Linked DNA regions of Streptosporangium becharense. The protein of the gene in region 1 interacts with the protein of each later gene in a pairwise test. Links are inferred from orthologs where the notes say so. Each region holds a gene or a part of one and is shown on either strand. Other genes may lie near its edges. The genes, in order: F4562_RS25375 and ftsZ.

Region 1 (3,140 bases):
ACGGGCACCGAGGGCCTGCCGGGCACCTCGGACGTGCCGGGTACCCGTGAGGCGACCGGGGCGAAGGATCCGGTGCGCGGGAGGGATGCGGCCGTACCGGTCGTACCGGGTGCCGCCGCCGAGGCGACACCGCCCGGGGACGGCGGGGACACCCGCCCGCGTCCCGTGCCGGACCCGGCAGGGGAACCCGCGCGGGAGCCCGGTCCGGACCAGGAGAAGACCGCGGTCCCGCCCGTGGTGGTGCCGCCGCCCACTCCCTCACCGGAGGACGACCCGGCGAACGGCTCCACCCTTCCGTGACGTGACCTCGCCGACCATGGGGAACCTCGCGAAGGGCGGTAAACTTCGCGCGTTCACCGCAGTCCGCGACCTATCCCTGTTCAAAGGAGAACTCCAGTGTCCGAGCGCACCCTTGTCCTGATCAAGCCCGACGGCGTCGCGCGTGGTCTCATCGGTGACGTCATCGCCCGCGTCGAGCGCAAGGGCCTGAAGGTCGTGGCGTTGGAGCTGCGCACCCTGGACGTCGAGACGGCCAAGGCGCACTACGCCGAGCACTCCGAGCGGCCGTTCTTCGGGGAGCTGGTGGAGTTCATCACCTCCGGCCCGCTGGTCGCGCTGGTGCTCGAGGGCCCCCGCGCCGTCGAGGCCTTCCGCGCGCTCGCCGGTCTCACCGACCCGGTGAAGTCCGCTCCCGGCACCATCCGCGGCGACCACGCCCTGGAGATCGGCGCGAACGTCGTCCACGGCTCCGACTCCCCCGAGTCCGCCGCCAGGGAGATCAAGATCTTCTTCCCGGACCGCTTCTAAACTCCCGGATATTCCGGCTTCGCGGACCCCGTCGTCCTGTGGGACGGCGGGGTCCGGTGCGTTCCGCCTGACCCAAGATTTTGCTGGGGTAGGGCTGCTCATTGCGCTTAAGGGTGGGTGCGCCACGTTACGATTCGAGTGCGTTCCGTAGTTTTCGCCGACGACCCGACGGAAGGGGGGCAGCCTTCCTCATGGGCGGTAATCTTGCTTTTCTCGGCCGTGACATGGCAGTCGACCTCGGCACCGCGAACACGCTGGTCTATGTGAGAGGCCGCGGCATCGTGCTCAACGAGCCTTCCGTCGTTGCGATCAACACCACGACGGGGAAGATCGTGGCCGTGGGCATCGAGGCCAAACGGATGATCGGTCGCACGCCCGGCAACATCGTGGCCATCCGGCCGCTCAAGGACGGTGTGATCGCCGACTTCGACGTGACCGAGCGCATGCTGCGCTATTTCATCCAGCGGGTGCACAGACGTCGTCACTTCGCCAAGCCGCGCATCATCATCGCGGTGCCGAGCGGGATCACCGGGGTCGAGCAGCGCGCGGTCAAGGAGGCCGGCTACCAGGCGGGAGCCCGCCGGGTCTACATCATCGAGGAGCCGATGGCCGCCGCGATCGGTGCCGGTCTGCCCGTGCACGAGCCGACCGGCAACATGGTGGTCGACGTCGGCGGTGGCACCACCGAGGTCGCGATCATCTCGATGGGCGGCGTGGTCACCAGCCAGTCGATCAGGGTGGGCGGCGACGAGCTCGACCACGCGATCATCACCTTCGCCAAGAAGGAGTACTCCCTCATGCTCGGCGAACGGACCGCCGAGGAGGTCAAGATGGCGATCGGTTCCGCCTGCCTGCTGCCCGAGGAGAGTCACGCCGAGATCCGGGGTCGCGACCTGGTCAGCGGGCTGCCGAAGACGGTCGTCGTGTCCGCCGGAGAGATCCGCAAGGCCATCGAGGAGCCGCTGAACGCGATCGTCGACGCGGTCAAGACCACACTCGACAAGTGCCCGCCCGAGCTGTCCGGAGACCTGATGGACCGGGGGATCGCGCTCACCGGTGGCGGAGCGCTGCTGAAGGGGATGGACGAGCGGCTCAAGGACGAGACGGGCATGCCCATCCATCTCGTCGACAACGCGCTCGACTCCGTCGCGCTCGGCTCGGGCAAGTGCGTCGAGGACTTCGACGCTCTCCAGCAGGTTCTCGTCCCCGAACCACGTCACTGATGAAGGACACCCGCCGGTCACGGATCAACCTGGGGTTGCTGCTCGCAGCCGCGTTGATCCTGGTGACCGTCGATCATCGTGCCGGGGCCGGCTCCCCGCTGGGCCCGCTCCGGGGAGTCGGCAGCGAGCTGTTCGGGGCTGTGGAGAACGCGGGAGCCGGGATCGCCCGGCCGGTCGGCGAGTTCTTCGAGACGATGGCCGGAGCACCCGCCGCCCGGCGGCGGGTCGAGGAGTTGCGTGCCGAGAACCAGCGGCTCAAGCGTGACCTGGCGGCGCGGAACCTCGATCGCAGGCGCTCGGAGGAACTGCGCAGACTGCTGGGTACGGCGGGAGCCGGTGGATACACGGTCGTGACCGCCCAGGTGATCGCCCGGCGGGGCACGCTCGGATTCGAGGAGGCCGTCGAGCTCGACGTGGGCCGTGCCGACGGGGTGCGTCCGGAGATGACCGTGCTGAACGCCGACGGGCTGGTCGGCCGGGTGATCCAGGCGGGTTCGGAGACCTCGACCGTGCTCCTGCTCAGCGACCCCGCCTCGGCCGCCGGAGCCCGGCTGGAGAGCAGCAACGAGATCGGCGTGGTGCACGGCGTGGGGGAGAACGGTCGCCTGATCCGTTTCCGGTTGCTCGACTCGACCGCGCCGATCACCCCCGGCCACCGGATCGTGAGCTTCGGCTCCCAGCGTGGGGTTCCGTACGTGGCGGGGGTGCCGATCGGGGTGATCGAGCGGGTGGAGGCCACACCGGGGGAGCTGACCCGTATCGCCTACGCACGGCCGTACGCCGACCTCACCGCGCTCGACGTGGTCGGTGTGGTGATGCGGGCACCCCGGCGTGAGCCGCGCGGCCCGGTGATCCCCCCGGAGCCGCGAGAGCCGAAGAAACCCTCCGTGGCGCGAGAGGGGACCTGACGGATGGTACGGGGCGTGCTGTTCGTGGCGATGCTCCTGATCGTCATGGTCGTCCAGGTGACGGTCGTCAACCTGCTGCCGTTACCCGGGGAGGCCGTGCCGGATCTGGTCCTGCTCGCGGTGGTGGGTTACGCGCTGGCCCGGGGCGCCACGGCGGGGGCCGTCATGGGGTTCACCGTGGGGCTCGTCAGTGACGTGCTGC
Region 2 (3,269 bases), 4.2 Mb from region 1 along the record:
AGTGCGGGAGATCCAGGTGGCGGGCAACGCGGGTCTGCCCGCCGAACGGATCCGGCAGGCGGCGGGGGTGGCCAGGGGCACGCCCCTGGCGACGGTGGACGTGGCCGAGATCGAGAAGCGGGTCGGCGGGATCCCCCAGGTCGAGTCGGTGGAGGTCGGCCGCAACTGGCCGGGCACCCTGCGGGTGGAGGTCGTCGAGCGGGAGCCGGTGGCGGTGGTTCCGGTGTCGGGCAGGTCGGCGCTGATGGACCGGCACGGGGTCGTCATAGAGGCCAGGGACGTCGCGCCGCCGACGTTGCCGGTGCTCCGTGTCGACCGGCCGGGACCGTCGGACCCGGCGACCCGGGCGGGGCTCACCGTCATCGGCGCGTTGCCGGACGATCTGGCCCGCCGGGTCGCGGAGGTTCTCGCGCCTTCCGCCGAAACGGTGTCGCTGCGGCTCAAGGACGGCCGCGCGGTGGTGTGGGGCGGCGGCGACCGTCCGGCGGACAAGGCCCAGATCCTCGTTACGCTGCTCAAACGGCCTGCGGACACCTACGACGTGAGTTCACCCGACGTCGTGACGGTGAAATGATCTACCGGGATCGGGCGCGGCGCCGAAAAGGACGCCCGGCGACACGCCGGGCGCGCTTGCGGCGCGGTTAGTTGACCCGCCAGGAGCGCAACTCCTACTGTCCGTATCACTCCTCAGGTTGACATAAAGCTAAATCTCAACTTGAGGGTGAGGGTTTGGGAAACGACGGCACGGGACCCCGTGCCGCATGAAATTGCAAGTCAACGAGCGGAAAGGCCCCTCGTCGTGGCAGCACCGCAGAACTACCTCGCGGTCATCAAGGTTGTAGGAATCGGCGGAGGCGGAGTCAACGCCGTCAACCGGATGATCGAGGAGGGACTCAAGGGCGTCGAGTTCATCGCCATCAATACCGACGCCCAGGCGCTGCTGATGAGTGACGCCGACGTCAAGCTCGACGTGGGGCGTGAACTCACCCGCGGCCTCGGCGCCGGGGCCAACCCCGACGTCGGGCGAAAGGCCGCCGAGGACCACCGTGAGGAGATCGAAGAGGTCCTCAAGGGTGCCGACATGGTGTTCGTCACCGCCGGTGAGGGCGGCGGCACGGGCACCGGGGGTGCGCCGGTGGTCGCCAACATCGCGCGGTCACTGGGCGCGCTGACCATAGGTGTGGTGACCCGCCCCTTCAGCTTCGAGGGCCGGCGGCGGGCGATGCAGGCCGACGCGGGCATCGAGACCCTCCGCGAGGAGGTCGACACCCTCATCGTCATCCCGAACGACCGGCTGCTGTCGATCTCCGACCGGCAGGTGAGCGTGCTGGACGCCTTCAAGGCGGCCGACCAGGTGCTGCTCTCCGGTGTCCAGGGCATCACCGACCTGATCACCACGCCCGGTCTGATCAACCTCGACTTCGCCGACGTGAAGTCCGTCATGTCCGGTGCCGGTTCGGCGCTCATGGGCATCGGCCACGCCCGCGGCGACGACCGGTCGGTCGCGGCGGCCGAGATGGCCGTCTCCAGCCCGCTGCTGGAGGCCAGCATCGACGGCGCCCACGGCGTGCTGCTGTCCATCGCGGGCGGCTCCGACCTCGGCCTGTTCGAGATCAACGAGGCGGCCCAGCTCGTCTCCAACGCCGCCGCGCCGGACGCCAACATCATCTTCGGTACGGTCATCGACGACGCCCTGGGCGACGAGGTGCGCGTCACCGTGATCGCCGCGGGCTTCGACGAGCCCGCCCCGCAGCCCAAGCCGCTGCCGCAGCAGGCGAACCGTGCCCAGTCCGCGCGTCCGGCGGCCTCGCCGCCGGCGGCGCCTGCGGTCCGCGCGGTGGCGCCCACGGTGAAGGCCGAGCCCCGCCCGGAACCGCGGGCCGAGCACGCGCCGCCGCTGGTGCGGCCCGTCTCCACCCCGGCGCCGCCGGTGGAGCCCCCGGCCCAGCAGATCCACCCGGTTCAGCCCGTCCCGGCGATCTCGCCCGCCCCGCCGGCGGCGCCTGCGGTGGAACAGGCCGAGCCGCAGCGCGCGGAGGAGCCGTCCGCCCCGCCGGTGTCGATCCCGCGTCCGGCTCCCGAGCCCGCGCAGCCGACCCCGATCTCGGCCCGGGTCCCCGACCCGGCCCGGCGTCGTCCGGTGATCTTCGAGGAGCAGGAAGAGGAGCTCGACGTCCCCGACTTCCTGAAGTGACATTGCTCACGGCCGGGTGGGCGACGGATCACCCGGCCGTGACGGGGAGAATGGACTCCGCCGGTTTCCCAGCGTTCGAGCGGCGGAGATGTGACGGAGACAACACGACGTGACGAGATCGCGGCCGGGCTGGCGCGCGTCGAGGCGGAGATCGCCGAGGCGTGCCGGGCCGCCGGCCGTGACCGCAAGGAGCTGACGCTCATCGCGGTGACCAAGACCTACCCGGCCTCGGACGTACGGCTGCTGGCCGGGCTCGGGGTGACCGACGTGGGGGAGAACCGCGACCAGGAGGCTTCGGCCAAGGCCCGCGAGTGCGCGGACCTGAACCTCTCCTGGCACTTCGTCGGCCAGTTGCAGACCAACAAGGCCCGTTCGGTGGTCCGCTACGCCGACGTCGTCCACTCGGTCGACCGCCCGCGTCTGGCCGAGGCGCTCGGCCGCGAGGCGGCCGGCGCCGGCCGGCGTGTCACCTGCCTGGTGCAGATCGCCCTCGACGACGACCCGGACCGGGGCGGCGTACGGCCCGCCGGGGCCGCCGCGCTGGCCGAGGCGATAGCCGGTACCGAGGGGCTCGTGCTGGGCGGGGTGATGGCGGTCGCGCCGCTCGGCGCGGATCCCGGGCGGGCCTTCGCCAAACTGAGGGAGATCGCCCAGGAGGTGCGAGAGGCCCATCCGGGGGCGGACGTCATCTCCGCGGGCATGAGCGGCGACATGTCCCAGGCCATTGCCAACGGGGCGACACACCTGCGTGTCGGTACGGCGTTGCTCGGTCGCAGGAAGCCCTTCGTCAGGTAATGTCCCTTCAAGTGGGCCTTGGCGGCCGCGTACCCGGATAGTGGTCGAACGGTGATGGGTTCAGGAAGGTGTCGTTCCGCCCCGAACACATCGAAGTAAGACGGAGGAAGAAGCAGCGATGGCCGGCGCGATGCGCAAGATGGCGGTCTACCTCGGTCTTGTGGAGGACGACCGCTACGACAGGTACGACGGTTACCCCGACGACGACTACGACGACTTCGAAGAGGCCCGGCGTGACGTCGAGGAGCGGCCTGGCACGGTCCACGAGCGCGACGACGAC

What was found.
Region 2: the proteins of F4562_RS25375 (region 1) and ftsZ interact in binary tests that used the Escherichia coli proteins (3 or more experiments, as listed by UniProt). The link is inferred for Streptosporangium becharense from one-to-one orthologs.

What each region holds. Positions count from the first base shown.
Region 1 is NZ_JACHMP010000001.1:5,769,728-5,772,867, forward strand. The notes cover bases 187-3,014. They hold F4562_RS25375 (rod shape-determining protein), read left to right. Parts: upstream 187-998; coding sequence 999-2,030; downstream 2,031-3,014. Other genes in these bases: F4562_RS25365 (hypothetical protein), read left to right, coding at 187-300; ndk (nucleoside-diphosphate kinase), read left to right, coding at 397-807; mreC (rod shape-determining protein MreC), read left to right, coding at 2,030-2,938; mreD (rod shape-determining protein MreD), read left to right, coding at 2,942-3,014. Outside these bases: more of F4562_RS25365, read left to right, coding at 1-186; more of mreD, read left to right, coding at 3,015-3,140. UniProt on the Escherichia coli protein: Forms membrane-associated dynamic filaments that are essential for cell shape determination. Acts by regulating cell wall synthesis and cell elongation, and thus cell shape.
Region 2 is NZ_JACHMP010000001.1:1,578,659-1,581,927, reverse strand. What follows is about bases 40-2,996. They hold ftsZ (cell division protein FtsZ), read left to right. Parts: upstream 40-799; coding sequence 800-2,194; downstream 2,195-2,996. Other genes in these bases: F4562_RS06740 (YggS family pyridoxal phosphate-dependent enzyme), read left to right, coding at 2,285-2,989; F4562_RS06750 (cell division protein FtsQ/DivIB), read left to right, coding at 40-574. In the rest of the region: more of F4562_RS06750, read left to right, coding at 1-39; F4562_RS06735 (cell division protein SepF), read left to right, coding at 3,108-3,269. UniProt on the Escherichia coli protein: Essential cell division protein that forms a contractile ring structure (Z ring) at the future cell division site. The regulation of the ring assembly controls the timing and the location of cell division.